2 regions of the Colwellia sp. M166 genome follow, and region 1 is predicted to be linked to the other one. Evidence: predicted binding sites of a transcription regulator. Region 1 holds the regulator's gene; the other holds the start of a gene.
The links. The regulator sigma-54, encoded in region 1, starts transcription at its own class of promoters, with help from an activator protein. The targets are predictions, from matches to a motif close to GTTGGCACGNNNNTNGNNT.
Positions count from the first base shown of each region.

Region 2: flgA (flagellar basal body P-ring formation chaperone FlgA) is a predicted target of sigma-54. The motif match lies at 8,302-8,320, and genes of this name have one in related genera.

Region 1 covers NZ_CP040755.1:2,880,690-2,897,010, reverse strand. The annotation lists gene FGD67_RS13185 (YhcB family protein) at 1-58, shown strand, start outside; gene FGD67_RS13180 (Do family serine endopeptidase) at 125-1,480, shown strand; gene FGD67_RS13175 (trypsin-like peptidase domain-containing protein) at 1,724-2,725, shown strand; gene murA (UDP-N-acetylglucosamine 1-carboxyvinyltransferase) at 3,033-4,295, opposite strand; gene FGD67_RS13165 (BolA family protein) at 4,323-4,580, opposite strand; gene FGD67_RS13160 (lipid asymmetry maintenance protein MlaB) at 4,605-4,901, opposite strand; gene FGD67_RS13155 (phospholipid-binding protein MlaC) at 4,971-5,612, opposite strand; gene mlaD (outer membrane lipid asymmetry maintenance protein MlaD) at 5,615-6,085, opposite strand; gene mlaE (lipid asymmetry maintenance ABC transporter permease subunit MlaE) at 6,131-6,907, opposite strand; gene mlaF (phospholipid ABC transporter ATP-binding protein MlaF) at 6,904-7,713, opposite strand; gene FGD67_RS13135 (calcium/sodium antiporter) at 8,161-9,141, shown strand; gene FGD67_RS13130 (KpsF/GutQ family sugar-phosphate isomerase) at 9,158-10,123, shown strand; gene kdsC (3-deoxy-manno-octulosonate-8-phosphatase KdsC) at 10,125-10,670, shown strand; gene lptC (LPS export ABC transporter periplasmic protein LptC) at 10,667-11,233, shown strand; gene lptA (lipopolysaccharide transport periplasmic protein LptA) at 11,199-11,744, shown strand; gene lptB (LPS export ABC transporter ATP-binding protein) at 11,745-12,476, shown strand; gene FGD67_RS13105 (RNA polymerase factor sigma-54) at 12,537-14,045, shown strand; gene hpf (ribosome hibernation promoting factor) at 14,082-14,369, shown strand; gene ptsN (PTS IIA-like nitrogen regulatory protein PtsN) at 14,399-14,851, shown strand; gene rapZ (RNase adapter RapZ) at 14,859-15,713, shown strand; gene FGD67_RS13085 (HPr family phosphocarrier protein) at 15,717-15,998, shown strand; gene mgtE (magnesium transporter) at 16,181-16,321, shown strand, end outside.
Region 2 covers NZ_CP040755.1:1,784,230-1,800,550, reverse strand. The annotation lists gene epd (erythrose-4-phosphate dehydrogenase) at 1-643, opposite strand, end outside; gene tkt (transketolase) at 800-2,779, opposite strand; tRNA gene FGD67_RS08160 (tRNA-Arg) at 3,324-3,399, opposite strand; gene FGD67_RS08155 (flagella assembly protein FlgT) at 3,567-4,730, opposite strand; gene FGD67_RS08150 (FlgO family outer membrane protein) at 5,245-5,889, shown strand; gene FGD67_RS08145 (LPP20 family lipoprotein) at 5,913-6,377, shown strand; gene FGD67_RS08140 (flagellar protein FlgN) at 6,644-7,075, opposite strand; gene flgM (flagellar biosynthesis anti-sigma factor FlgM) at 7,107-7,424, opposite strand; gene flgA (flagellar basal body P-ring formation chaperone FlgA) at 7,499-8,191, opposite strand; gene FGD67_RS08125 (chemotaxis protein) at 8,356-9,291, shown strand; gene FGD67_RS08120 (protein-glutamate O-methyltransferase CheR) at 9,330-10,160, shown strand; gene flgB (flagellar basal body rod protein FlgB) at 10,227-10,625, shown strand; gene flgC (flagellar basal body rod protein FlgC) at 10,628-11,047, shown strand; gene FGD67_RS08105 (flagellar hook assembly protein FlgD) at 11,067-11,756, shown strand; gene FGD67_RS08100 (flagellar hook protein FlgE) at 11,785-13,302, shown strand; gene flgF (flagellar basal-body rod protein FlgF) at 13,477-14,220, shown strand; gene flgG (flagellar basal-body rod protein FlgG) at 14,243-15,031, shown strand; gene flgH (flagellar basal body L-ring protein FlgH) at 15,048-15,755, shown strand; gene FGD67_RS08080 (flagellar basal body P-ring protein FlgI) at 15,768-16,321, shown strand, end outside.

The sequences.
Region 1 (16,321 bases):
AAGTGGTTTGTTTGACGATAAGAAACATAGTGTTACAAATAGCACGAGCAATGGTTAGGAACTAATTTTTTTATTCTATGTCTTTAATTGGGTATAAATACTTTAGTTAGGAGTTTTCTATTATATGAAAAAATTATCAGTTTTAATAAATACCGTATTACTTTCCAGTACGATTGCCATGGCAAGCCTTCCTGTCCAAGCGGGCTTACCTCAATCGGTTAATGGCCAGACCATGCCAAGCCTCGCTCCCATGTTGGAGCATGTAACTCCTGGTGTAGTCCTGATTTCCGTACGCGGCACTCATGAAGTTAAACAGCGTGTTCCTGATGCTTTTAAATTTTTCTTTGGTAACCCTCGTCAAGGCCAACAACAAGAACGAGAATTTCGTGGTTTAGGCTCTGGTGTTATTATTAATGCCGATAAGGGCTATATCGTTACTAACAACCATGTTATTAACGACGCCGACGAAATTCAAATTACTTTAAAGGATGGCCGTCAACTTGAAGCAAAAAAAATTGGCAGTGACGAAGCGAGTGATATCGCTTTATTACAAATAGAAGCCGATGATCTCGTGGAAGTAAAGGTCGCTGATTCCGATAGCTTACGGGTTGGTGATTTTGCCGTCGCTATTGGTAGCCCATTTGGCCTTGGGCAAACAGTAACATCGGGTATTGTTAGTGCTTTAGGCCGCAGTGGTTTAAACATTGAAAATTATGAAGACTTTATACAAACCGATGCCGCTATCAATAGTGGTAATTCAGGTGGTGCTTTAATTAACTTACGTGGCGAACTTATCGGTATTAATACCGCTATTTTAGGGCCTAATGGTGGTAATGTTGGCATCGGCTTTGCTATTCCAAGCAATATGGTACAAAACTTAGTCAACCAAATTATCGAGTTTGGTGAAGTACGACGTGGTGTGTTAGGTGTCGCTGGTCGAAGTGTTACCAGTGAAATAGCTAAAGCCATGGAGCTCGATACCAACCAAGGTGGTTTTGTTGAACAAGTAACACCAGATTCTGCCGCTGATGAAGCAGGTATTCGTGCCGGTGATGTTATTACCAAAGTAAATGGCAAAATGGTGAAAACCTTCAATGAACTTAGAGGTAAAATTGGTTCAATTGGTGCAGGAAAAACCGTAAAAATCACCGTGATCAGAAAAGACGGTAAAGAGAAAGAGTATGACGTCACTTTAAAGAAATCTGAAACAGCAAATATCGAAGCGGCAAGCTTACATCGTATGCTTGACGGCGCTGAACTAGAAAACAACAATCAAGGTGATGGTATTATTGTTGCTGAAATTGCTGAAAATAGTCCAGCTGCTTCAATAGGCTTACGTAAAGGTGATGTAATTAATGGCATTAATCGCCAGCGCATTGCTAATGTTGGTGAATTACGTAGTTACTTAAATGACCATAAAGGTGTCTTTGCACTCAATATATTACGTAATAACTCAGCGCTATTTTTGATGATTAGATAGCCAATATAATCAATTTATAAGCGCTTAACCTTACTTATTTTTAAAACCAAAAGCCTGTCAAATCGACAGGCTTTTTATTTCATATCTCAACAAGAGATATAATTTATAGCCTAACAACTGACAAAAACTTTTTCACTACAAAGGCTTTGTGCTAATCTACAAAAAATTAGACTAATAAAAATAATCCCATTGAAAATTATCAATGCCTTAAAGTTTTTCCTTCGCTCTGCGAGTTACGGCGTCATGTTCGCAGTAGTTTTACTATTACTGATGCCTGAATTACGTGAAAATAACCTTGTTCCTTGGCAAGTATTTACCACTACCGAGACAAAGCAACAACCCTTATCTTATGCTAAAGCCGTGCGTTTAGCCGGACCTGCAGTGGTAAACATCTACTCTGAAGATATTCAAGTCAACCCAACTTATGGCCGTCAATCACGAAAAGTAACTTTAGGTAGTGGCGTGATCATGCACAACCAAGGCTACATTTTAACCAACTACCACGTTGTGCAAAGTGCTGATTTAATTGTTGTCGTACTACAAAGAGGCCAAGAACTTCATGCCGAACTCATTGGTTACGACGTGTTAACTGATCTTGCGGTGTTAAAAGTTCAAGCCAGTAATTTACCTGTTATTCCACAAAACAATAGCTTAACGTCACAAGTAGGCGATGTTGTACTCGCTATCGGTAATCCGCTAAATTTAGGGCAAACCGTGACTCAAGGTATCGTTAGTGCCACCGGACAAAGTGGTTTAAGCACAAGTTACTTGCAGTTTTTACAAATGGATGCAGCTATTAATGAAGGAAATTCTGGTGGCGCACTTATCAACTCCAATGGTGAGCTAGTAGGCATTAACTCAAGAAAGTTTACTCAAGCAAATCCAAATCTAAATATTCAAGGTATATTCTTTGCTGTGCCATACCAATTAGCACATAAGATTATGCTAAAAATTATTGAGCATGGACGCGTTATTCGCGGCTGGCTTGGCGTTGAGGCCAATGATTCTGTTGCTAGCATCAAAGGCTTTGTTATCGGTGCTGTTACACCGCAAAGCCCGGCAATGAAAGCGGGTTTGCAATCAGGTGATGTGGTTTATCAAATTGGCGATATTCAAGTACAAAATGCCAAACAAGGCTTAGATGTAGTTGCAGAAGCCTCACCTGGCAGCGTGTTAAACTTTATGGTATCTCGGGACAACCAAAAGCTAATACTTCCTGTCACTATCGCTGAGGTAACAAAGTAGCTACAGCACATAGCGTACTATTTAACCTCAGTTCGGGTTAATGAATGCTTACCAACCTAAAAATAGAACTTAATATCAAGAACTTAATTCATCACGATAAAATAACTCTATCTCTATCACTCAACATTGATAGTTGAGTGTTTATCAAGGCGGTTCTGCGTATCCATAGCTGGCTATTGGTAGCAGATCCAACACAGATAGGCGCTAAAATAGCTTGTTGAGTAGCTTTGCTTATCCCGAACTGAGGTTATTTGGCAAACAAAAAAAATCCCAGCAACTGGCTGGGATTTTTAATATTTAGCTTAAATTAAGTAACTTGAATACGAGTAATATTGGCACCTAACGCTTGTAGCTTATCTTCAATTTTTTGATAACCACGATCAATGTGATAAATACGATCCACTTGCGTTTCCGTGCTCGCCACCAGTCCAGCAATAACTAAACTTGCTGAAGCGCGTAAATCTGTCGCCATCACCTGAGCGCCATTTAATTGCTCAACACCGGTACTGATTGCTGTATTACCTTCAATACTAATTTTTGCACCCATACGCTGTAGTTCAGGCACATGCATAAACCGATTTTCAAAAATAGTTTCCGTTGTCGTTGCCGTACCTTCTGCTATTGCATTCAGCGCTAAAAATTGCGCTTGCATATCCGTTGGAAACGCAGGATGAGGCGCAGTACGTACATTTACTGCTTTTGGCTTTGTCGTCATTTCAAGTTCAATCCAATCATCACCTGTAGTGATAATTGCACCGGCTTCTTGTAACTTGCTCAGTACAGCATCTAAAGCTTTAGGATCCGTTTTTAAACACCTAACTTTACCTTTAGTTACCGCGGCAGCGACTAAAAACGTTCCCGTTTCTATACGATCAGGCATAACGGAGTAACGTTCGCCATGTAGCTTCTCGACACCGGCAATTATTAAAGTGTCCGTACCCGCACCAGAAACTTTCGCTCCCATACTGTTTAAACAATTAGCTAAATCGACAATTTCTGGTTCACGTGCAGCATTTTCAATAACCGTAGTGCCATCAGCAAGTGCAGCAGCCATCATCAAGTTTTCAGTACCCGTTACACTAACGGTATCCATAAAGATAGTCGCACCTTTGAGACGGCCAGTATTACGCGCAATGATATAACCATTTTCAACTTCAATATCAGCGCCCATTAACTTCAGGCCATGAATGTGAAGGTTAACCGGACGTGCGCCAATGGCACAACCACCAGGCAAGGACACCTCAGCATGGCCAAAACGTGCCAGTAAAGGACCTAAAACTAAGATAGAAGCGCGCATGGTTTTTACTAATTCATACGATGCACGACAATGATCAATGCTACTTGCATCAATCATTAAACTGTCTTCACTAAGCCACTGACATTTAGCGCCAAATTGTGACAAAAGTTTAATCGTTGTTTCGATATCATTCAGTTTCGGGACATTAGCAAAGGTTACAGGAGTTTCTGACAGTAATGCAGCCATTAAAATTGGCAATGCAGCATTCTTTGCCCCTGAAATAGTAACTTCACCGCGTAGTGGTTGCCCACCAATAATTTTAAATGCGTCCAATAGTATATTCTTATCTGTCGGTGTTAATTAAAGAGGTAGGTTAAACATTTTTTCACGTTGCCAGTCAGCTGTTGTGAACGTTTTAATCGATACCGCGTGGATCACGCCTTCATTGATAACTTGTGCTAAAGGCGCATAAATTGTTTGTTGTTTTTTCACTCGGCTCAAAGCACCTAAAAAATCTGCCACAGCAATCACTTTGCATTGTGAACCATCAAATGCCACATGAATCTCATCTAATTCAACCGCATCGGTAATTAGTTTTTCAATATCTTTTACTTCCACTTTTTACTCCAAATAGCGTATATATTAGGTATCTTCTATTGGCAATAAAGTATCAACCGCACTTAGTTTTGCCAATTTTAATAAGTCATCAGGTAAATTCACTAAGCCAATATGGCAAGCTTTACTAGCCGCTAATTCAATTAATAATAGAATCCACGCTAAGCCAGCAGTATCAATTTGACTGACCTTTGCCAAGTCTAAAACCACTCGCCCATTATCAACTAATTTACGATACTCTTTATCAAATGCTCGCGTTATTGTAGCACGCGTTAAGGCACCACTAAAAATCGCTTTTTGATCTGCTTGTTGGACATCTATCATTTTAATCTATTAACAACCCTATAATACGCCATTGTATTGCTACATCGATAATAACTGACTGCTCTTATACTACTTAAAAACGATGTTTCGTGCACTTTTCTCTTTTAGCATTTCAGTGACGTGAGCTAAACCTTTTTGACGGATCAAGCTACTAAGCTCTGCTTGCTTACTATCAAGCAAACTAATTCCTTCTGCTACCATATCATAGGCTTTCCATTCACCGGTTTTTTTATGTTTGCGCACACGAAAAGAGATATTAATAGGGGCACGTCCTGGTTCTATCACACTGGTTTCGACAGAAACCACACGATCTTTCGAAAAATCTTTTGCCGGAGCAAACTCGACTTTTTGATTATTATACAAAGTAAAAACCTGTGCATAAGATGTGATTAAATATTCTCGAAATGCCGGGACAAATTCAGCACGATCGGCTTTATTGGTTTTTTTAAAGTTACTACCAATGACTTTATAAGCAGCATATTGATAATTGATGTAAGGCATCAACTCTTCACGGACAATATTCTTTAATAAATTAGGTTCGGCTTGTATCGCACTTTGTTCATTAGCAAAACGCTTGAAAGTGATATCAGCAACCGTTTTGATCATTTGATAAGGATCTTTTTTATCAACATCTGCTCCAGCATTAGCGCCAACAGCTATGGTTAATAGCGCTAAACAAAAAAAGACTTTTTTTATGACATTGCCCATCATAATTAATCACCACTCCCTTGACTAAACAAAAACTGACCAATTAATTCTTCTAGTATCAATGCGGGTTTTGTATCTTCAATAAAGTCACCTGGCTGTAAGGTGTCAACTGAAACATCAATAAAACCAGGTAACAAGCCGATGTATTGTTCACCTAATAAGCCAGCAGTTAAAATGGAAACTGAAGTGGCTTCTGAGAAGTTGTTATATTCCGCATAAATATCCAATGTAACCACTGGCGTATAGTCTTCACTGTCCAATGAAATGTCACTGACACGTCCAACAACAACACCACCGACTTTTATTGGCGAGCGCACTTTTAAGCCGCCAATGTTGTCAAACTTTGCATATAACTGGTAAGTATTACCATTGCCGGAGATGCCACTATCAGCTACTTTTAATGCCAACATTAATAATGCCGCAATACCAATAACCGCGAATAGCCCAACCAATAACTCTATTTTTTTCGACACCATGTCTTCCACCAAATTCAAAAATATCTAATTAAATAACCGCGCTCACTAATTTGTGAACATTAAAGCAGTTAAAACAAAATCTAAACCTAAAACTAATAGTGATGATTGCACTACCGTTGAGGTTGTTGCGCGACTTATGCCTTCAGAGGTTGGCTCACAAGAATACCCTTTATAAACCGCTATCCAAGTAACAACAAAAGCAAACACTAAACTTTTAATAATGCCATTTAAAATATCTTTCTCAAATGACACTTGCGCCTGCATAACAGACCAAAAGGTACCGCTATCAACACCAAGCCAGTCAACGCCAACAAGGTGTGCTCCTAGAATACCGACCGCAGAGAATATAGCCGCTAACAAGGGTAAACTAATAAAACCCGCCCAAAAGCGCGGAGCAACAACACGACGTAAAGGATCTACAGCCATCATTTCCAGACTCGACAGTTGCTCGGTTGCCTTCATTAAACCTATTTCCGCAGTCAATGCTGAGCCAGCTCGACCTGCAAATAGCAAAGCCGCCACCACAGGGCCCAATTCTCGCAATAATGACAACGCCACCATTGGCCCTAAACTTGCCTCTGCGCCATAGCCAACCAGTATAGTATAGCCTTGCAAAGCCAATACCATGCCGATAAACATACCTGACACTAAAATAATGACTAGTGACAACACGCCTACGGAGTAGAGTTGATTAAGCAGTAAAGGAAAGCCTTTACGTGGGCTCGGTATATGAAATAAGGCTGATGCTAGCATCAGTAAAGCACGGCCTAAGCCAGCGACCTGGCCAATGATGGTTCGACCAAAAATTTGCAATTGCTTCACTGCTTGATACCTCGAGCAATTAATTCTTCACGATAAGGCGCTGCTGGAAAATGAAATGGCACAGGACCATCGGCTTCGCCTTTAACAAACTGCTGTACTAGCGGTGACGTTTGTTGATAAATTTCTTCTGGCGTGCCCTGACCAATAATTTTTTGTTCTGCGATAATATATATATAATCGGCGATGCTCATCACTTCAGGTACATCATGAGAAACCACCACAGAGGTTAACCCTAATGCTTGTCCTAAGTCTTGAATCAAGCGCACAATCACTCCCATAGAAATAGGGTCTTGGCCAGCAAAGGGTTCATCATAGAGAATAAGTTCAGGATCTAAAGCAATGGCACGAGCGAGTGCAGCGCGTCGCGCCATACCGCCAGATAATTCACTCGGTCGTAAATCTCTTGCACCACGTAAGCCAACCGCTTCTAATTTCATTAACACCATTTTTTCAATGATGTCTTCTGATAGTTCCGTATGCTCACGAATCGGAAAGGCAATATTGTCGTACACACTCATATCGGTGAACAAAGCGCCACTTTGAAAGAGCATACTCATACGTTTACGTACTTCATATAGATTGCTACGTGACAATTGGGGAATATCATGACCGTCAAATAAGATTTGTCCAGACTCTGGTTTAATTTGGCCACCAATTAGCCGCAGTAAAGTGGTCTTACCAATACCACTAGGACCCATTATTGCCGTAATTTTACCTTTAGGAATCGACAAACTGATGCCATCATAGATAACACGTTCGTCACGCTTAAAGGTCATATTTTTGATATCAACTAAAATTTCGGACATATTGCTTGGGATAACATCACTGTTAATTATTGTCTTATGTCACCGAATTCTACCGCAGCGTAACATCTCAGTCATTAGAAATTAGCAAATATTTAGTAGTAAAAACGTAAGTAAAAGTATGTAAATGTAATTAAGTGTAATTAAGTGTAAGAAAGGCTTTATGAATATCTATTTCCGTCACTTAAGTTTGAACGTTCACAAAGTGCTAATACTTCAGATGAAAATTAAACCCTGACAAATTTATTTTTTAATGATTTTATTATCAATGCACGTGCCAATAATAGCAGAAAAAGTTTATAATGGCTTTTGCTCAACATAATGTTAGCAAAATAAATATAAATGGGCTGTCATCGGTTATCATCAATGGTTTACAATTCCTCTTTTTATTTCATCATTAGCAACGAGTAAAACGTGCTACTTATTACCTTAGCCAAACAGGAGCTTTGAATGTTCATCCAAATTTTGATCTTACTACTTTCACTAATTATCTTAGTGTGGAGTGCAGACAAATTTGTATTTGGTGCCTCATCATTAGCACGAAATCTTGGTATATCTCCCATGATCATTGGTTTAACTATTGTCGCAATGGGCTCTTCAGCCCCCGAAATGATGATCGCAGCAACCGCTTCTTTACAAGGTAACCCCGATACTGCTGTCGGTAATGCTATTGGTTCCAATATTACCAATATAGCGTTAGTGTTAGGTTTAACGGCCTTATTTCACCCTTTATCTGTTTCGTCTTCCACCATCAAACGTGAAATCCCGCTTATTTTAATTGTTACTGCTATCGCAACTTACATGTTGGCCAACAGCCACTTTAGCTTTAATGAAGGCTTGATACTGATCATCGGTTTTGTACTTTATATTGCTACCTTACTGTTCGTTACTTTAAAGCGGGCAAAACAAAACCCTATAGACGATAAAATGGTCTTAGAAGCCGAGCAAGAAGTGCCGGAGGCCGTCAGTACTCGACGTTCAGTCATTTGGTTAGTTTTCGGCATTATCTTTTTGCCATTAAGTGCAACATTTCTTGTCGACTCTTCAATTTTTATTGCCAAAGCTTTTGGTATTAGTGACTTGGTCATAGGTTTAACCGTCATTGCTGTTGGTACTAGTTTACCTGAACTAGCAGCCAGTATTATGAGTATTATTAAAAAAGAAGACGATCTGGCTTTGGGAAATATTATTGGCTCAAATATCTTTAATATTCTTGCCGTACTATCGCTAGCGGGCTTAATTTCACCTGGTAATATTGACCAAGCAGCGGCCTCTCGCGATGCTCCATATATGCTAGCAACAACTTTCTTACTCTTTCTGCTTTGTTTTAGTCGTAGCGGAAAATTTCGCATCACACGCGCGAAAGGTTTACTATTGTTAGCAGTATTTATCGGCTATCAAATTTTACTTTTCAGTCAACTTAAAACTTAATGATTGGTCTATAGCAATGAAAAACTTTAAGCAGTTAGCACAAAACGTCATTAAAATTGAGCAACAGGCTATTGCTGAATTAACACAATTTATTGATGACGACTTCGTTAAGGCTGGTGAATTAATGTTCAACTGCCAAGGCCGGGTCATCGTAATTGGTATGGGAAAATCTGGCCACATTGGCGGTAAAATTGCTGCAACACTGGCCAGTACAGGTACACCATCATTTTTTGTCCATCCTGGTGAAGCAAGCCATGGCGATCTTGGCATGATCACCATAGATGATGTGGTATTAACTATCTCTAATTCTGGCGAAACCGGCGAAGTATTAGCTATTATTCCCGTCATCAAGCGATTAGGGGCTAAGCTTATTGCCATGACCGGTAACCCTGATTCAACATTAGCACAGCTTGCCGACACGCATGTTTGCGTCAAAGTATCGCAAGAAGCTTGCCCTCTAGGGTTAGCACCAACCTCTAGCACCACAGCAACTTTAGTGATGGGAGATGCCCTTGCGGTTGCGCTATTAAATGCTCGTGGTTTTACCGCCGATGACTTTGCTTTATCTCACCCTGGTGGCAGTTTAGGGAAAAGATTATTATTGCGTTTAACGGATATTATGCATAAAGACGAGCGCCTACCAACCGTAGCAAAAAGCGCTAAAATAAAAGATGCTTTAGTTGAAATGTCTCTGAAAGGTTTAGGCATGACAGCTATTATTGATGACAATAGTCAGCTGATGGGGCTATTTACCGATGGTGATTTACGCCGTATTTTAGATGCAAAAATTGATATTCACCAAGACAGTATTACCAGTGTTATGACCAAGAATCCTTATGTTGCGAAGCAAGATATGCTGGCTGCTGAAGCACTAAAAATTATGGAAGACAAAAAAATTAATGGCTTGATTATTGTTAATGACAATAATCAACCGATTGGTGCGATGAATATGCATGACTTATTAAAATCTGGAGTGCTATAAATTGGATAGCCTGTACGGAAACGTTACACCCAGTGTTTGGCATAAAGCACAAAAGATTAAACTCTTTGTTTGCGATATTGATGGCGTTTTTTCAGATGGCCGTATTTATTTAGGTAATAATGGCGAAGAATTAAAAGCTTTCCATACTAAAGATGGCTATGGCATCAAAGCTTTAGGTGCTAGTGGTGTTGATGTTGCCGTGATCACCGGCAGAAAATCTAACATAGTACAGACCCGCATGAGTGCATTAAATGTTAAACACATAGTCCAAGGTGAAGAAAATAAACTCCCAGCATTAAAAGCCATGATGGCGGCATTAAAATTAACACCTGAGCAAGTCGCTTACATTGGTGATGATATGCCAGATTTTGACTGCCTTAACTATGTGGGTTTAAGTATTGCTGTTAATGACGCGCATCCTGCGATATTAAAACTCTGTCACTATATTACTTATACCCGAGGGGGTTTTGGTGCCGTACGAGAAACTTGTGATCTAATAATGCAAAGTCAAAACACCTTAGCGGCGGCTACAGGCGCGAGTATATGAGCCGAATTTATCTTGCGACAATAATCTTATTTATCATAGCCGTTTCGACTTATGGACTGCTTGAATGGTATAGCGTGCAAGAAGAAACAAGCAACATTCTCGACAGCACGAGTAACCCTGAATTTATTGCTGAGAATCTCAACAGTGACATTTATAAAGCATCGGGCGCATTAGCTTACAATGTTGAAGCACAACGAATGGAACATTATGCGCAATTAGAGGTCACACACTTTGAGTATCCACAATACACTTTATATCCAAAAAACAACAAACCCACTTGGCAAATTACCGCCAACGAAGGCACCTTGTATGGTAACAACCGAGTAAAATTAAAAAATCGCGTACGTTTAATCGCCACTGATGAAGAAAGTTTGATACAGGAAGTACACGGAAAAAATTTAGAAATGGACTTGAAAACTAATATTATCAGCTCAGAGCAAACTATCTTAATATTAGGTAAAGGATTTACTATGTATGGCTCAGGATTAATTGTAGACTTAAACACAACACAGATGACATTGACCGAACATGTACAAACCATTTATAAAAAAACTAACAACTAAATTAACTTTCTTAGCGGCGCTACTTTTATTAGTCCCTGCAGCAAGTGCTGAAAAGTTTGATGTTGAGCAAGAAATTAAAATTTCTTCTTCACGCCAAGCAGCCGATCTGAAGAACAAAATATTCAGTTATATTGATAATGTCATTATTTCTCAAGGCACGCTTAAAATACATGCTGAATTAGTTCAGGTCATCACTCAAGAAGAAAACGATAATAAAATTTATATTGCTAAAGGCTCACCAGCAACATTTGAGCAAACCCTGCAAGATGGTAGTCCAATCAACTTACAAGCCAACGAAATCCGTTATGAACCAGCGATGAATATTGTCGTCATTTCAGGTAATGCCTTATTACGTCAAGAAGGCAGCGAAGTGAGCGGTAATAAAATTACTTATAATTTTGACACTGAATATGTCAATGCTGAAAGCTTAGAAAATGCCAAGGTTGAGACGGTTTTACAACCTAAAAATAAAACTGAGCAACTAGAAAAATCAAAGGATAAACAAGAGTAGATGGCAACTTCAACATTATCCGCAACCGGTCTAGCAAAAGCCTATAAAGGCCGAAAAGTAGTTAAAAACGTCAGTATGAAGGTCTCTGCTGGACAAATTGTTGGCTTATTAGGACCGAACGGTGCTGGCAAAACGACCTCTTTTTATATGATTGTCGGTTTAGTCAACAATGATAGCGGCTCCATTGTTTTAAATGATGAAGACTTAACTTTATTACCGATGCACGAACGCGCACGTAAAGGTATCGGCTACTTACCTCAAGAAGCATCAATTTTTCGTAAGCTTTCGGTTTATGACAACATCATGGCCATTTTACAAACTCGCAAAACTCTCAATGATATCGAAAGAGAAGAGAAACTTGAACATCTGCTAGAAGAGTTCAACATTAGCCATATCAAAGATAACTTAGGCATGAGCTTATCGGGTGGTGAACGCCGACGCGTTGAAATAGCACGCGCTTTAGCAGCGGAACCAAAATTTATCTTACTTGATGAGCCCTTTGCAGGTGTTGACCCTATTTCAGTAGGTGATATAAAAAAAATTATCCTACACTTAAAAGAACGTGGTATTGGCATTTTGATCACCGACCACAATGTACGAGAAACACTCGATGTTTGTGAGCACGCCTATATTGTTAGTCATGGCGAACTTATTGCTGAAGGTGATGCTAATCAAATTCTTGCGAATCAGCATGTAAGAGATGTATACCTTGGTGAACAATTCACGCTATAGTGAGTAACAAACTACAACGGCACAATAATAATGTCTTTGAACAGGGAAAAGAAAACGTAAATGCGTCCTACTCTGCAACTCCGTATCGGACAACAGTTAACGATGACCCCGCAATTGCAGCAGGCGATCAAACTGTTGCAATTATCTACTCTGGATCTACAGCAAGAAATTCAAGAGGCACTTGAAAGTAATCCTTTGCTTGAAGTTGATGAAACTGCTGATAATAGCTCGGAAAGTACCCCTGACCATTTAGAGGAAGCCTTTTCTGCTGGTGTTAGTGAAGATACAGCAATGTCATCCTCAGATGGCAGTGAAGATTCAGCACCAACGATCGATGAAATTAGCTCCTCAGAAGGCCTAGCCAAAACCGATATTCCCGAAGAACTTAATAGTGATACTACTTGGGATGACAACTTTAGTGCTGGTGCAAGTAGTGGCGGTGTTGGACCGGCATCAGAAGATTATACCTACCAAGGTGAAACAAAAGATTCATTACAAGATCACCTAATTTGGCAAATGGAACTCACGCCCTTTAGCGATACCGATAAAACCATTGCTATTGCCATTATTGAAGCCATTGATGAAGCAGGTTACTTAACCGTTTCAGCAGAAGATATCTTAGAAAGTGTCGGCATTGAAGATGTTGAGCTTGACGAAGTTGAAGTAGTACTAAAGCGCATTAACATGTTTGACCCCGTAGGTGTTGCTGCTCGTTCAATTCCTGAATGCCTACTGATTCAACTTAATCAATTCGCTAAAGATACCCCTTGGTTAGCGGAAAGTAAGTTAGCCGTAACTGAATATATTGAATTACTCGGCAATCGAGATTACCGCCAGTTAATGCGAAAATTACGCTTAAAAGAAGATCAATTACGCGAAGTTATTCGCCTGATACAATCTTTAGATCCTCGCCCAGGCGATAGCGTGATAAAAAGCGAAGAACAATATGTCATTCCTGATGTCTCTGTTGAAAAGAAAAACGGCCGTTGGACGGTAGAGCTCAACCCTGATACTGCACCTAAGTTATCGGTAAATCAGCAATATGCGGCGATGTCTCGCACCATGAAATCATCCACTGATAGTCAGTTTATCCGCTCGAATTTACAAGAAGCTAAATGGTTTATCAAAAGCTTAGAGAGCAGAAACGATACGCTATTAAAAGTGTCAAACTGTATTGTGCAACGCCAGCAAGGATTTTTTGAACATGGTCCAGAAGCTATGCGTCCGATGGTATTAAACGATATTGCCGAAGCTGTTGATATGCATGAATCAACAATCTCACGGGTGACGACGCAAAAGTATATGCACACGCCTAGAGGGATTTTCGAGCTGAAATATTTCTTTTCAAGTCATGTTAGCACTGAAAATGGTGGTGAGTGTTCATCGACTGCAATTCGTGAATTAATCAAAAAACTTGTTGCTGCTGAAATACCTGCAAAACCTTTAAGTGATAGCAAAATGGCAGATATTTTAGCCGAGCAAGGTATCAAAGTCGCAAGGCGGACCATTGCTAAATATCGTGAATCGCTCTCTATACCGCCATCAAATCAACGTAAAAGCCTACTCTAGGCCAACTTACTCACCCGTAAAAGAGGACAGCAGCATATGCAAATTAATCTTACCGGACACCATGTCGACGTTACCGATTCATTACGTGATTATGTTAATGGCAAATTTGAAAAGCTAGAACGTCATTTTGATCACATCAACAATGTACATGTCGTATTAACAGTCGAGAAGCTCAATCAAATTGCCGAATCCACTGTCCATTTAAGTGGCACTGAGGTCCATGCTAAAGCAGAAAACAATGATATGTATGCATCAATTGATGCTTTAATTGATAAGCTAGATCGCCAAATCTTGAAGTACAAAGGCAAGATTAACAAGCATTAGCGTAGCACCACATTAGGTCTTATAAGTTTATGAAGTTGCAAGATATCTTAACTCCGGACTGCACTATTTGTGCAGTACCGGCTGCAAGTAAAAAACGTATTTTAGAATATTTAAGTAGTCTTGCTGCTGAAAAATTGGCAAATCACGACACTTTTCAACTATTAGAGAGCTTAGTTAAACGTGAACGAATGGGCTCAACAGGTATAGGTAATGGCATTGCTATACCTCATGGCCGCTTAAGTGATGCCACACAGCCAATTGCTGTGGTTATCACCATAGAAGAAGCGATTAATTTTGATGCTATTGATCATCGTCCCGTAGATATTTTTATTGCCTTGTTTGTACCTGAAGAAGAATGCCAAAATCATCTGTGCACCCTTCAAAGTATTGCGACAATTTTTCGTAACAAACAGTTTTGCAAACAGGTACGTCAATGTAAAACTAACCAAGAGCTTTTTCAGTTAATCCAACAAGCGAGTTAAAGCACGGATGAAATTAATTATTGTAAGTGGCCGATCTGGCTCCGGCAAAAGTGTCGCACTGCGTGTTTTAGAAGATTTAGGCTATTACTGTGTCGACAATATTCCAGTTAATTTACTACCGGCATTAACCCATACGGTCATCAATGATTATGAAAATGTTGCGGTAAGTATCGATGTTCGCAACTTACCGAAAGATCCTAACGATGTGCCTGAAATTATTGATTACCTGCCGAGTGCTGTCGAGTTAAACCTACTCTATTTGGATGCAGATGATAGCGACCTGATCCGTCGATTTAGTGAAACTCGACGTTTACACCCATTGATTAAGCAAAACATTGCTTTAGACCAAGCTATTGCCTTAGAGAAAAAACTGCTGGAACCGATCGCTAGTCGAGCACACTTATATATCAATACCAGTCAACTATCACCACATCAACTTGCCGACTTAGTCAGAGAACGTATTTTGGGTAAAACATCAGGTTCTATGGTGGTGGTCTTTGAATCATTTGGTTTCAAACATGGTGTGCCGCAAGATGCCGACTATGTTTTTGATGCCCGATTTTTACCTAATCCATTTTGGGATAAAGAGCTAAAAGACTATACCGGCTTAGATAAGCCAGTACAAGATTTCCTTGCTAGCCAAGCGATAGTGACTAAGTTTATTTGGCAAATTAACAGCTTTATGATGACTTGGTTACCGCATTTAGAACGTAATAATCGTAGCTATATTACCATCGCTATTGGCTGTACTGGCGGTAAGCATCGCTCAGTATATATTGCAGAATTATTAGCCAATAATATGCGTAAAGAGCGTAAAGACGTGCAATCTCGTCACCGTGACTTACCCATTGAAAGTACATAAATTATGATGACTGTACAATTTAGCCGTGAAGTACTGATCATCAATAAACTTGGCTTACATGCCAGAGCGGCCTCAAAACTTGCTCAGCTTAGCCAAAAATTTACCGCGAAAGTCACAATTGAATTAGCTGATAATAGTGCTGACGCTAATAGCATTATGGGCTTAATGCTATTAGCCGGCGCCCAAGGAAAAACCGTTAAGGTTGTCGCCTCAGGTGAAGATGCAGAAAGAGCGCTAGCAGAGATTTGCCAACTTTTTAGTGACAAATTTAATGAAACTGAGTAAATAAAGCCAAGCACTAAGCTCCTCAACCTGTGTTTAAGTCAATAAAAAAGCTGCGAAAAGTGATAAATTACGGTAAACTCAACACTGATAATTATCAATTTTGAGCGTAACATCACCTTAATAATTATCCTTCATACTAATAATTTTCAGTTTTCGTTTTTACAACGGCACAAGGTAGCTATATGCCGGAAGTTTCTGAGCAAGATTACAGTCATCAACGCCTACAGCAAGTTAATGATGCCATCGATAGTGGCATGTTTGTCTATGTCCGCAAATTATTGCAAGACATGCCTGCTTATGATCTCGCCTTACTATTAGAGTCT
Region 2 (16,321 bases), 1.1 Mb from region 1:
GCTTAGTATCAACAGGTATTATCGATTGGCTAGCGGCACGAGAACGGCGTAAATCAGGATGATAGGCATCGATCACCTGTTGATCATGCATGGAAGAGTGAATTGTTGTAATGGCACCACTTTCAACACCAAAGGCTTTATCTAAAACCTCAATAACAGGTACCACACAGTTGGTGGTGCAAGAGCCGTTCGATACTATTTTTTCAGCAGAGGTAAGTCGTTGATGGTTGATACCATAGATAATGGTCGCGTCTAAATCTTGTGAGCCAGGATGGGAAAAAAGCACCTTTTTTGCCCCTTGCTCAATATGCTGTTGGCCATCAGCTTGACTGCCATATTTTCCGGTGCAATCAATGACGATGTCGACATTATGCTGCTGCCAAGGCAGGTTAGTAATATCAGCTTCATGACTGAGTGCTATCTCGTCACCAGCAATAAATAATTTAGCGCCACTTTGTTGCACCGCAAATGAAAAGCGGCCATGTGTAGAGTCATATTTTAATAAGTGAGCTATACCTTCTGGTTCGGCAAGTTCATTAATGGCGACTAAGTTGAATTCGTTGGTTCTGCCATTTTCATAAAGTGCACGAACCACATTTCTGCCGATCCTACCAAAGCCGTTTATTGCAATATTAATTGACATATATTTCTGATTTATAGCGCTCTATGTTGAATACAGTGCGGATTTAATGTGAGTTAAGCGAAATGTACTCGACATGAGTGGTGATTTTATTAATCATTTAATAGCCAGTTAAGTAATACTTAACTGGCTACAACTTCATGATTATTTTATTAAGACTTAAAGGCTATTGACTGTTTTTACAATGTTTTCAACAGTAAAACCAAAGTACTCAAGTAATACGTTACCTGGTGCTGACTCACCAAAAGTCGTCATGCCGACAACTTTGCCGTTCAAGCCAACATACTTATACCAAAAATCAGTATGAGCAGCTTCAATAGCAACACGTTGAGTCACTGATGAAGGTAATACTGACTCTTTGTATTCGCTATCTTGAGCATCAAAAATATTGGTTGATGGCATAGATACAACACGCACACTATCACCTAATGCTTCAGCTGCTTTTAGTGCCAATGACACTTCCGAGCCTGTCGCAATGAGAATAACGGCTGGTGTACCAACACTATCTTTTAAGATGTAACCACCTTTTGCAATATCTGCAACTTGTGCGCTAGTACGGCTTAAAGCAGGTAAACCCTGACGAGAGAAAATTAGCGATGTTGGCGCATTTTGGCGTTCAATAGCATTTTTCCATGATACGGCAGATTCAGTTGCATCTGCTGGACGCCATGTCACCATGTTCGGGGTAGTACGCAGGTTGGTTAATTGCTCAATTGGCTGATGTGTTGGACCATCTTCACCTTGGCCAATTGAATCATGGGTATAAACAAAAACGTTTTGAATACCCATTAATGCTGACATACGTACTGCGTTACGTGCATATTCCATAAACATCATGAACGTCGCGCCGTAGTTAATAAAGCCGCCATGTAACGAAATACCGTTCATGATACCGCTCATACCAAACTCACGTACACCGTAGAAAATATAGTTACCTGCGGCATCTTCTTGAATACCTTTTGAACCAGACCAAAGGGTTAAGTTTGAACCGGCTAAATCAGCTGAGCCACCTAATAATTCAGGTAACATCGCACCAAATACTTCAATGGTATTTTGTGATGCTTTACGTGAGGCAACATTTTCAGCTTTTTCTTGGCATGCTAAAATATAGGCATTAGCTTTATCTTCAAATTCTGCTGGTAAATCACCTTTAATAACACGACGCTCATATTCAGCGGCTAATTCAGGATGTGCTGCTTGGTAAGCGGCAAATTTATCATTCCAGCTGGTTTGCTCTGCAGTGCCTTTTTCTTTTTGATCCCAATCTGCATAAATGTCTGCTGGAATTTCAAAAGGTGCATGTGGCCAATTTAATTTTTCACGTGTCGCTGCAATTTCATCATCGCCTAAAGGTGCGCCATGACAATCGTGCGTGCCTTCTTTGTTTGGAGAACCAAAACCAATAATGGTTTTACAACAAATCATTGAAGGTTTGTCAGTCACTGACTTAGCTTCAACGATAGCGGCAGCGATAGCTTCTGGATCATGACCGTCAACGCTGACTACATGCCAACCGTAAGCAGCAAAACGTGCAGGCGTATCATCAGTAAACCAGCCTTCAACATGGCCATCAATTGAAATACCGTTGTCGTCCCAAAAAGCGACTAATTTACCTAACCCTAAGGTACCGGCTAATGAACAGGCTTCATGAGAAATGCCTTCCATTAAGCAACCATCACCTAAAAATACATAGGTATTGTGATCAACAATGTTATGACCTTCACGGTTAAATTGTGCCGCTAAGGTTTTTTCAGCAATCGCCATACCAACAGCATTTGACACGCCAGCACCTAGCGGACCTGTGGTAGTTTCTACGCCAGGGGTGTAACCGTACTCAGGATGACCTGGTGTTTTAGAGTGCAGCTGGCGGAAATTTTTCAATTCACTGATCGGTAAATCATAACCGGTTAAATGCAATAGTGAGTAAATCAACATTGAACCGTGACCATTAGACAAAATAAAGCGGTCACGATCGGCCCAATTTGGATCAGTTGGGTTATGCTTTAGAAAATCACGCCATAAAACTTCAGCGATATCTGCCATGCCCATTGGGGCTCCAGGGTGTCCTGATTTAGCTTTTTGCACGGCATCCATGCTTAAAGCTCGAATTGCATTGGCCAGTTGTTGACGCGACGGCATAATTGCTCCAATTATTGTAAAGTTTGATAGGATATAAATTGCGCTTATTTTCGCCTAGAGTACCCCTGTACTGCAAATTTAATTGACACTTTTCTGTGATTATTTTTAACTTAAGCTTAACTCTGCACATTTCTGTAATTTTACTGGAATATTATTGCTTTTTTAGCCTGTGAATATGCTAATGATGATTAAACTTTAAATTAAGCATTAAATTGCAAGTAAGCTATTGAAATAAAAATGAAGATCCTATAGGGTGAATTGGTTGTATGTACAAATAATAATAAAAAGATATAACCTGACATAGGATTGAGTAATGAACAGGTCGTCGTCACGCGGAATTAAGCTGACTACAGTAATATTAGCAGTAGCGATATTAGCAGTGTCAGCCCTGTTGAGCAGCGGCTCATCAGCAGACGACAAGGATGTTGTAATAGAGCAAACAAGCACAGAGCTAGTTAAATAGTTCGCTATTAAATAAAAACCTCGCAATTGCGGGGTTTTTTATCGCTTTATGAAAGTAGCGGGGTGACTTTATTTTATTTGCTGGCGTCCTCACCAGGACTCGAACCTGGAGCAGCGGCTTAGGAGGCCGCAGTTTTATCCTGTTAAACTATGAGGACTAATACACACCGGCGCTATTTTATAAACTATCTGTAAAAAATCAATATAAAAGATCATCCTGTGCCTTAGTTTGATGATCTTTTATTGGCAGCGTCGTACTGATATAGTGTTAATGATGTTTATCTTATTTAAATAAAGCTAATTATAATACTTATGGCAAATAGCTTTAGTACCTAACCGCTAAGTCGTTAATTTGGATATTATCTAATATATGTTGCTCTGTTGTCGTTGCGTGTGCGCTGTCTTGGCTAACAGAATTGATAATGATTTTGTAAGGACTGATATGTAAACTAGGATAAGTACGCTTGTCATCACTGATAAAATTATTTAAATGTAGCAGTGAAAATTCGTCACCAACTTTTACACCGTGCCTTTTCCCTAAATTAAGTGTTAGAGAATTCCCTTGAACCTGCACAATCCTGCCTTGGGTTGGTTGACACATCATATTCTCATCAATGTCACTAACGATACTGTCTAATGTCATATTAATTTTTTTGCCATATTCGCTTTGCCAAAAATTTTGACTTGTTACATCAACTTGTGCGCGTTTATCAAAGCCCCAAGGTGCTGAGCTTTGATAGTGTTTATTTAAAATTCGCTCGCCGGTTGTGCCATCATGAACATAAAGTGCAATGTTAAATTGACGTTGATAAATGTTTTTTTGCCAAAACTGCCAATTATTATTTTCATCGTTGGCTATAGAAAGGTCTTGAATCTCTGAGAATAAAACATATTGACTGTTGGTCATATTCGCTAATGACATGGTTAAGTTTTTTAAGTTTTGTATTTGTAGGCTTTGATTTAGGCGTGAAAATTCTGTTTTAGATTTCAAGGCTAATTTTGTATCTAAATAGATACCTTGGCGTTGTATTTTTTTGGCAAGCTGATCAACTAATACTTTATCAAGAGAGTAAATGCTACCGACATTCGCTTGTTCACGGTGCAGTATATTACTACGGGTTAATAACATTGATTTCTTGTAATCCGCAGCAAAACACTTTTTTTCTTGTGAGAAAATATCTGCACGTATGGTAACCGTCACAAGATTATCACTGTAATTCTCGCTGATTAATTCTAAAGAATTAACACTACCACTGGCTCGAATGTTAATTTCGTCTTGAGTCAATAAACCGTTCACTACCTGACGAACACTTGACACTGATGCGCCTGCTACTAATAGGGCTTTTTTTAATGCGTTTTGTATAGCTTGGTGTTTTGCTGTTTTATTATCGTCATTTTTTATAGCCGCTACGCCTTGTGACTCATACCATTGTCCAAAACTTGAGCCGCTATATATCGCAAAGCAAAGGCATAATAAACTTAAGCGCATAAATATCTCTTTTTAAAATAGGTTCGATCTATATTTTCAAATATGCAGTTTCTGTGCCTACTTATTAAGTAACCCCAGTTCGAGTTAAGCTACTTTACGCAACCATGCTATTTACGCCTAATAACTCGCTATTGAATTGTAGAAATGCCTTGCCCAACCCTAAATTTCATCATTGAGGTGTTTGTTACCCTAGGCTCAGGATTACAGCAAATAAAGCAATGATTTTATAAGCTCTGCTAATAAAGCAAGTGTATTATCAATATAGCCAAAGCGTTGTTAACTCGAGTTGTTGAGGTGAGCAATTGACCTAGATATGCATAACACGGTTACCAGTATGAAAGTGAAGCAAGGTTAGTTATTCAAACGTATATTTAACACGATAAAAGTTAGTTGCTTTATTTTAGGGCTGAATAGTGGGCGGATAAAATAGAATTACAGGGTGAATGTTGGCGTGAATCCTGCTTTAGTATTTCCATATGACTTTATGATATTTGCACTAATTGAGGGGAGCTCAATGAAAAATTGGCTTATAGCAATACTAATACCGGTAGTGATGTCTTGCTCTACAGGATCTAATGATGATTTCTATCGCTCTTCTTATGATGACAAGCAAGAAATTGATAGTTTTAAGTTACCTCGTCATGCCATTAATGACGTAGTAAAGGGACTTGCTTATCAAATGTTGGAAAGTAGCTCGTTTGTGAGCCCTAAAACGCCTATCGCGATTGCGTCATTTGTTGATTTAAAAAATTTAGAATCAACCAATTGGTTAGGTAATCAACTTTCTGAAAGCTTTGTTCATGAAATGCAACGTCATGGCCTAGTTGTTATTGACTTTAAAACCACCGGACACATTCGAGTAACGGCAGATGGTGATTATGTTTTTAGCCGTGATTGGAAAGAACTTCCTGAGCGTCAGATAATTGACTATGTCGTTACTGGCACTATGATGCAACAAGAGGAAGGTATTTTAGTTAATGCCCGTATGATTGGTATGCAATCTCGGGTTGTGGTTGCTACTGCACAATCTTTTATCCCTGCCTGGGTTGTTGGCGATGACTTCAATCATCATGAAAATGTTAAAATGAAAGATGGTATGATTTTACGTGATAGTGCGATGTTAGTTGATGACGCTCGTGCTATTGAAATACAGCAATAGTATTACCCATAAGAGTATTGAAAATGAAGATTTTATCTAATTGTATTGGGGTTTTATTCAGTACTATAGTGTTAAGTGCATGTTCTTCAGTATTTGATAAACATGTTGAGTGGCAAACGGTTAAGCCTGAAAGTTTTCCGGTATTAACGGCGATAGGCCAAGCGCCAATTAGCCTGCAAAAATCTGAGCATAAAACTCAACGTATGTTGATGGCGATAAACGCTTCAAAAATTGCTGCCTATGCTGAATTAGCAGAACAGGTTTATGGCCAAAGTATTGATGGTAAAACCACCATGTCTAATTTACTTATCGATAATCAGCAATTAAAGGCAACGGTACAAGGGATAATTCGTGGTGCAAAAGTGGTTAAAAGCTATCCAGTAGGTGATAGTTACACTACCGAGTTGAGCTTGGACTTTAAAGATGTTTATGATATCTATAGTGCGTCTTCAAACCGCCAAGAGATCAAGAAAATTTCATATTACTAAGCTAATTATTATGTGACTAATAAAACCAGCTGTTGCTGGTTTTTTTATGTTCAGGATGAACGGTATGTCATAGTGCCATGGATGGCATAGAGTGACGATGTTCAGGATGAACGGTATGTCATAGTGCCATGGATGGCATAGAGTGACGATGTTCAGGATGAACGGTATGTCATAGTGCTATGGATGACATAGAGTGACGATATTCAGGATGAACGGTGTATCGTTATGTTACCGGTGGAAAACAATGATATGCCTTAACACTTAAGTTAAGCTTTTATGCCTAAACTGCTGAGACCGCCTGAGGTTTTCCCTTTATTATCATAGGTCATTGATGATTTATTATGATTGACTAGTAACGAAGTTTTCATTCTTTCAACAGCTATTTGAGATTGGTGAATAATTAAACCATTAACTTGGTTTTGTTTTTTACTGCGCTCTAAGCTAGCCTTAATTTCCGCTAATTCGTTACTAAAGTTACCCGCTAACTTTTCTTGCTTAAATTCAAAACTTTGGCCAATAGCATTATCAACAGTTTGTATTGCTAAAAGTAAGGTGTTTTTATCTGCGGTGATCTTGATCAGTGCGTCGGGGTTTTGTTGCTGGAGTATTTCTTTTTCCGTGCTTAATAATGCCTCTAATTGCGTCAATTGTGACAATTGCTGAGAAACTAATTGTTGTGGCGTTATTTTTTCAGACATGTATTTACTCCACTATAGCGATAGCGGCAAGTTAGCCGAGTTCAAATTCAAAACTGGCGATACTTGCCGCTAGTTTTTCTGGGTTAATTTTATAATCACCCGAAGTAATAGCACTTTTTAGCTCATCAATTTTTTTCTGATTAAGTGCTGGCGAAGAATCTGTTGCTTTTTTTTGTAGCTCATTCATCTGCTTTGCTTGTGGAGTAATTGATACTGAATCACGAGTTGCAAATTTAGCTTGTTGTGAAGTCTCAGTATTTTGCGTGACTTGCTGTTTTGTTTGCACTTGTTGTTCAAATTTTTGCTTTACTTGATTGACGTTATTCAAGTTATTGATATTTATAGCCATTATCATGTCCTATTTACAACAGTAATTGGTTTCTAACCTTATATCGGCAAAACAGCGGGAAACTTAAGCAAATATTATAGATTAATTACTACTTGGTTAATAGCGCTAACTTGTCCTTGAACCACACGACCAGATTTCTTATTTTCAACAGGAATTAGCTCACCTAAACTACCATCTTTAAGTGCAATACCAAAGGATTTAATTTCAAAACTAGCTGATTTTGCGATGATGTTTACCGGTTGTCCTTTACAAACAAAGCAGGTGTTTCTATTGGTGATAGCACTGCCTTGAGATAAGTTTCGCTTAGTCCTGGCACCAGTAACGATTTTCGGATCAGTTAATACAGTCCCGCGTATCTGGCCGCTATCTTTAAAAATAACTTCAATATTAGAGTTATCGAGTAAGGTACCTTTAGCTATCCGCATCCGAGTTACCAATATCGGCACGATAGTTTGGATCTTTACAGGAATAAATAGTTGCCAAGGTTCCTCGTCTGGGCAAACAATTTTAACATTTACGTTTCTACCGTTATGTTTTTCAGGTATATTTGCCGATAATGGCGATAAGCAAGGCTGTAATGAAATTCTTGGATCTATTGGAGATACTTCAACGTTTAGTTTTCCCTGGGCAGGTATGCTCACATTGCTTTCAACATAAGATTTGATGAAATTATAAAGATAATCGCGATCGAATGTCATGGCTGTACTCGGATTAAGTACCGCTAAGTAAATAACGGTAAACGTTATTAAAATCTTTAATTTACTCATAATTTTTTGATCTGGCTGCTAGGGAAATAAAAATACTCGTCTATGCTTACTGAATACAATTTAACATAAATAACGTCAAAACATTTACGTTATTGCTTAATTGGGAATACAATCAAGAATTGTGCCTTTGTTATATTTTCATTGGCATAGCTAAAGAGGTTTTTATGGCAGGTATATTAGATTCAGTTAATCAGCGTACGCAATTAGTCGGTCAAAATCGATTGGAGTTGCTACTATTTAAGCTTGTTGGTAGACAGCGCTTTGGCATAAACGTCTTTAAAGTACGTGAAGTTATGCCTTGCCCTCGGCTGACATCGTTACCCAAACAAGATAAATTCATTAAGGGTGTGGCCCATATTCGTGGTCAAACTATTTCTGTTATTGATTTAAGTAAAGCTACAGGGGGTCCTGAAATTGTACAAACAGAAAGTAGCTTCGTTATTATTGCGGAGTACAATCGTAGCGTGCAAGGGTTCCTTGTTTCGGGTGTCGAACGCATTGTTACCTTAAGCTGGAAAGATATTATGCCACCGCCAGAAGGAGCCGGTAAATCAAGTTACCTTACCGCCGTTACTGAGATTGACAATGAAATGGTATCGATCCTGGATGTGGAAAAAATTCTTAATGAAATTAGCCCTATTTCAACGGAATTAAGTGAAGGTGTTGCCGATGTCACTGTTGGTGAAGATATTGGTGACCGCGTTATTATGATCGCAGATGACTCAACAGTTGCTCGAAATCAAGTTAAGCGAGCACTTGAGCCACTAGGTCTGAATATGTTGTTAGCTAAAAATGGTCAAGATGCACTGAATCAGTTACAAGATATTGCTGAGGGCTGTCAAAATAGCATCACTGAAAAAGTTGCCTTGTTAATTTCTGATATTGAAATGCCTGAAATGGATGGCTACACCCTGACGGCAGAGATTAAGCAAGATGAACGGATGAAAGATATCCCGGTAATTTTACACACTTCTTTAAGTGGTGTATTTAATAATGCCATGGTAGAGAAAGTGGGTGCAGAAGATTTTATTCCTAAATTTCATCCTGATGAGCTGGCTACGGCCGTTAAGAAGTGGCTAAAGCATGATGAAGTTTCTTAATATTTGTTACGTTAATTAAATAAGGTGGATTATAGCTAGTGTTAACTAAGCAACTTGATGATAAGAGTTATCATCAGTTTAGAACTTTTCTAGAGCAACAATGCGGCATTGTTTTAGGTGAAAGTAAGCAGTATTTGGTGAAAAGTCGTTTAGCGCCATTGATGATAAAATTTGATGTGCCATCATTATCTGATTTAGTTGCGCAAACGCTTAATCCGGTTAAGCGGCAATTACGAGCGGCAGTTATTGATGCCATGACAACAAATGAAACACTATGGTTTCGCGATGAGTATCCATTTGAGCTGTTGAAAAAGCGTTTACTACCTGAGTTTAAGGGCCAGCGAACACCATTAAAAATTTGGTCAGCGGCAAGTTCTTCAGGGCAGGAGCCTTATTCAATTGCTATGGCAATTTATGAGTATCAACAAAGTAATCCTGGCGCATTTGCTGCTGGTGTTCAAATTATTGGCACTGATATCTCTAATACTATGTTGGAGCATTGCAAATATGCGCATTATGACAGTTTATCGTTATCAAGAGGCTTATCTTTAGAGCGCAAAAAAAAGTTTTTCGAAGCGGGTGATAATGGCATGTTAAAAGTCAAAGATGTTATCAAAAAAATGGTCAGTTTCCGACAATTAAACTTACTGAACAGTTACAGTTTAATGGGACGTTTTGATTTGGTATTTTGCCGTAACGTCTTGATTTACTTCTCTCCTGAGATTAAGAAACAAATTATTTCCCAAATTCACGGTACACTAAATAACGATCGCTATTTATTTCTGGGCGCTTCGGAATCTCTGGCCGGAATTAGCCAAGATTTTAATATGATCCGCTGCAATCCTGGCATTGTTTACCAAAAAAAATAACATCCACCTAATACCTCTGGCATAAATCTTGAATAAATACCTTCATTCACTTGGAGGTATTTTTTTATGGCTATTAGTTTTGAAAAAGCATTTGGTATTTATCCACAAGGTTTGCAAATACGTGCTCAGCGCGCAGAGCTTATTGCCAGTAACATTGCTAATGCCGATACGCCAGGCTATAAAGCTCGAGGAATGGACTTCAAAGCTGCACTAGCGCAAGCAAGTTCCAAACAACAAACCGGTATGACTCGTACCAATGAAAAACATTTCGATGTCCGTATGGAGCTGAACAATGGCGTTGGCTTTAGACAATCTGATCAACCTGATACTGGTGACGGTAATAATGTAGATGTACAAGTGGAACGAAACTTGTATCTAAAAAACTCTATGGAATACCAAGCAAGCCTACAATTTCTAAACGGTAGTATTAAGGGCTTGCGAAAAGCCATCACTGGAGGGCAGTAATAATGAGCCTATTTAATGTATTTTCTGTTTCTGGTTCGGGAATGAGCGCGCAATCAGTGCGCTTAAACACAACGGCCAGTAATATAGCTAACGCCGATAGTGTTAGCAGCAGTGTCGATAAAACCTATCGTGCACGCCACCCAGTTTTTGCCGCGGAGATGCAAAAAGCTGCCGGCGGACAAAATGAGTCGGTAGGTGTTCAGGTTTTAGGTGTTGTTGAAAGTGACAAGCCACTTAATGTTGAATATGCGCCGGATCATCCAATGGCAGATGGTGACGGTTATATTTATAAGCCGAATGTTAATGTTATTGAAGAAATGACCAATATGATTTCGGCTTCACGCTCATATCAAACTAATGTGCAAATAGCGGAGTCGGCAAAAAGCATGCTGACTAAAACACTAACACTTGGTCAACGCTAAGGCTATATAGGAATTTAATATGGAAACTGTATCGGGTTCTAATCCATTAGACAATATTCGTTGGCAGCAAGAAACACCAACTCCTGAAGCGGATGCAAATCGCGGCATGCTAACGCAAGAAGATTTTTTCGCGTTACTCACCCAAGAGCTTTCGAATCAAGACCCGACTAAGCCGGTTGAAAATAACGAAATGATCTCTCAAATGACAGCATTTTCGACCACCGATGGCGTGTCAAATTTAAATGATCAATTCACTAACTTTGCCGCTTCTATGTCGTCTAGCCAAGCATTACAAGCATCGTCTTTAGTTGGGCGAAGTGTTTTAGTTGATGATAATGTTTTTGGTATGGAGGAAGGTGAGGAAGTCAAAGGCAAGCTCGTTACTGATAAACCGGCATCAAACGTTAATATTTATGTTGAGAACGTTGCCGGAGAAATTATACAAACCGTTCCTGTCGGTAGTGTTAAGGCAGGAGACTTCACTTTTACTTGGGATGGACAAGGCGCTGACGGTAAACCAGCACCTGAAGGTGCTTATCGTTTTCGAGTTGCCGGACTGGTTGACGGTGAAGCGAATGAATTACAAGCCATGACCTATCGAAAAGTCGATAGCGTCACTCTAGCAGGTGCCGGTGGCAGCATATTATTAAATCTTAATGGTGGCAGTTCGATGAAACTATCGGATGTTATTGAAGTAACACAAGGTTAAATTAACAGAATTTTTTACGAGGTGAACTATGTCATTTAATGTCGCATTAAGCGGTCTAAACGCTGCTCAAAAAGATTTGGATGTTACATCCAATAACATTGCAAACGTAAACACAACTGGCTTTAAAGAGTCGCGCGCAGAGTTTGTAGATGTTTATGCTGCGTCTTTATTATCATCAGGCAAAACCAAAGTCGGTGACGGTGTTTTGACGGCTGATGTTGCTCAACAATTTTCTCAAGGTAGTATTCAGTTTACTAACAACTCCTTAGATTTAGCGATTACCGGTAATGGTTTCTTTGCTACAGTGCCTGAGCTTGGTAGCTTGGAAACTTCTTATACCCGAGCAGGGCAATTTAAATTAAATCAAGATAACTTTATTGTTAACTCACAAGGTGGCCATTTATTAGGCTTTCCGGTTAACCCTGATGGTACGTCTGCTTCAGTAAGTTTAAGTACTGCGGAACCGATTCGTATTCCAACGGCTTCTGGTGCGCCTCAGGAGTCTTCAGAGGTTGATATTCGGATGAACTTACCGGCGGGAGATTCCTATATATCTAGTGCTCCTGATAATTTTGATCCAACAGATCCATTAACTTTTAACCACTCGACCTCTATTACGATTTTTGATTCTTTAGGCGATAGTCATATTATGACTTATTACTTTGTGAAAGATGACCCAACAACCGCGCCTAATCAGTGGATGATGTTCGCCGCAGTTGACGGTAAAGTAATTGACTTAGACGATGATCCAGCTGTTCAAGCTACGGCTGATGCTAATGAAGCAACAGCAAGAACAAATGCCACTAACGCTCAAACAACTTATGATGCAATAGTCTCACCGACTTCCGCTGATTTAGCAACCTTAAATGCAGCAAAAACAGCGCATGCTAATGCTATTGCTGCGACAACACCTGAAGGTGGTACTGGTAGTGGTGGTTTAGCACCGGGCGGAGTAAAAGGAGCTAGATTAACTTACAATTCTTCGGGTGACTTTATTAGTCAATCTCCATCTCCAAGTAATGGTGGTATTAGAACCGTAGCATTTACCGATCACTTACCTAACGGCGCAGATCCAGATCAAGTGGTAAAAATAAATTTCAATTTAGATCCCCTAGCACCAAACCCTAATGAACCAACACAATTTGCTTCTAATTTTGAAGTAACATCATTACAACAAGATGGTTTAGCGGTTGGTCGATTAACTGGCATTGATATCGGTACTGATGGTTTAGTGCGGGCAACATACAGTAATGGTACCTCAGAGCCATTATCACGTATTGCTATGGTAAATTTTGCTAATGAGCAAGGTTTAACACAAGTGGGCAGTACCGGCTGGAAAGAGAGTATCACTTCAGGGGAAGCACTTGCAGGCGAAGGCGGATCGGGTACCTTTGGTACCATCAACTCATCGGCCTTAGAGCAATCTAATGTTAACTTAACTACAGAGTTGATTGATTTAATTTCAGCTCAACGTAACTTCCAGGCTAACTCTAGGGCGTTAGAGGTTGATAATCAGTTGAACCAGACTATTTTACAAATTCGTTAATTTAATTGACGAATAACCACTAAAAAACCAGATTCTCAACCAGAGATATCTGGTTTTTTTTTAATTTTATTATCTCGCCCACTGTTCATCATACGGTTAATTTTTCTGCTTGATTTTTTTGGCATCGTACTTGCAGTAGTTCAACTATGACTTATTTTATTGGGGAAGTTCATTATGGATAAGATGCTTTATATCGCTATGAGCGGTGCCAAGCAAAACATGCAAGCCTTATCAGTGAATGCTAATAACCTCGCTAACGCCAAAACTACTGGCTTTAAGGCTGATCTAGCGAATGCTAGAGCAATGCAAGCTTTTGGTGAAGGCTTACCTACTCGGGTGTTCTCTATGACCGAGCGAGCAGGCCAAAATTTTGACAGTGGCGCTTTACTTACAACTGGACGCGATCTGGATATTGCGATTCAAGGTCAGGGTTGGTTAACCGTGCAGACTGAAGATGGTAGTGAAGCTTTCACTCGTAATGGTCAGTTAAAGTTAAGTGATAATGGTGCCCTTGAAACGTCAAGTGGTGACTTAGTTATCGGTGAAAATGGTCCTATCTTTTTACCATTACCGGTTAATAATATTAATATTTCTGCTGATGGCACCATTATGGTACAGCCAGAAGGAGCGCCAAGTTCAGTACAAGAAGAAGTTGGACGTATTAAGTTTGTTAACCCAGATAATCGCTTTTTAGAGAAAGGTAACGACGGCTTATTTCGTCGTAAAGATGGCAATATTGAACCGGCTGATGTCTCGGTACAAGTGGCAAGTGGTGCTTTAGAGTCAAGTAATGTCAATCCTATCGGTGAGATGACTGATATGATCGCGCTGCAGCGACAATTTGAAATGCAGCTAAAAATGATGAAAACCGCAGAAGAAATTGATTCAAGTGCATCTTCATTATTACGTGCGTTCTAAATAAATTATTTCGAGGTGATATATGAACCCAGCATTATGGATCAGTAAAACAGGCTTAGATGCGCAAACGAAAGAGATTGCGGTTATTTCTAACAATTTAGCCAATGCGAGTACCGTTGGCTTTAAGAAAAGTCGTGCGGTATTTGAAGATTTACTTTATCAAACAATTAACCAGCCTGGTGGGCGCTCAGCACAAGATACTGAAATGCCATCGGGCTTAATGCTCGGTGCTGGTACTAAAGTGGTGGCAACGCAAAAAATTCATACGCAAGGTGACATGCTTAATACTGATAATGCCTTGGATTTGATGATTCAAGGTGAAGGCATGTTTGAAATTTTAATGCCTGATGGTTCATCTGCTTATTCCCGTAATGGTCAATTTACCATGGACGACGAAGGCAATATAGTAACGCCAGGTGCTGGCTATTTGATGCAGCCACAAATAACCATACCAGAAGACGCTTTAAGCATTATTGTTTCTCAAGATGGTGAAGTTTCTGTGACCTTACAGGGGCAAGCAGAGCCCGCTGTTGTTGGACAAATAAATACCATCAACTTTGTTAACCCGACAGGTTTGCAGCCAATAGGGCAGAACTTATATGTTGAGACCGCAGTCAGTGGTGCGCCACAAGAGGGCGTACCAGGGCTAGAAGGTTATGGCATGATAGTGCAAGGAGCGCTAGAAACGTCGAATGTGAATACCACTGAAGAGCTAGTTAACTTAATTGAAAGTCAGCGGGTGTATGAAATGAATTCAAAAGTTATTTCAGCTGTCGATCAAATGCTTAGCTATATCAATCAACAATTATAAGATTGAGGAGCATATCATGAAAGGCCAACAATCTTCGCTAATATCGACCCTCGTTACTTTGAGCATTGTTACTATGCTGTTCACTGGCTGTGCGAGTGTCGAACAAGCTAAAACATTACCCAATGATCCTGATTTTGCGCCAATTTTACCTGAAATGGAAGATGAACCTTTAGTGCCTACGGGCTCGCTATTTAAAGTAAATTACATTAATAACATTTATTCAGACTCTAAAGCTCATCGCGTCGGCGATATTATCTCCGTCATTTTAAGTGAAAGTACTCAAGCGCAAAAAAATGCTAAAACTGAATTAACGAAAGAAAATAGTGCCACGCTTAGCCCCGTTACTGGTTTTGGTGGTGACACACTGAATTTTAAAAATAAAGCACTGCAATTTGGCTACGACCAATCGTCAGACTTTTCAGGTGACTCAAAGGCTAACCAAGGTAATAGTTTGTCGGGCAATATTTCTGTTCATGTTTTAAGAGTACTACCTAATGGTAACTTGATGATCCGTGGTGAGAAGTGGATGTCATTAAATAATGGTGACGAATATATTCGTTTAACCGGTATTGTACGCTCACAAGATATTAGTTCAGAAAATACCGTCACCTCAAGCAAAGTGGCAAATGCACGCATTCAATATGCGGGTACTGGTACCTTTGCCGATGTACAAGAACAAGGCTGGTTATCTAAATTTTTCAGTAGTTCATGGTGGCCTCTTTAGCGGAATAATATGATGAAAAAATACTTATATAGCTTTTTATGTTTAATGACTTTAGCCGTTATGCCAGAAGTAAATGCACAACGTATTAAAGATTTAGCGGATGTTGCTGGTGTTCGCAGTAACCAGTTAATTGGCTACGGTTTAGTGGTGGGTTTACCGGGCACGGGTGAGCAAAGTCCTTTCACTGAGCAAAGCTTTAAAACCATGCTGAGTAATTTTGGTATCCAAATGCCGGCAAACTTAAAGCCTAAAATTAAAAATGTTGCCGCCGTTGCTGTCCATGCAGAATTGCCCGCGTTTTCAAAACCAGGACAAAAAATTGATGTGACGGTTTCTTCTATGGGCAGTGCACAAAGTTTACGTGGTGGTACCTTAATCCAAACGATATTAATGGGGCTTGATGGTAATGCTTATGCCGTTGCCCAAGGTAGTTTAATTGTCAGTGGTTTAGGTGCAGAAGGATTAGATGGCTCAAAAGTAATTGCTAATACGCCAACGGTTGGTCGGATCGCTAATGGCGCTATGGTGGAACGGGAAGTATTGTCGCCATTTACTTCTGGTGACCA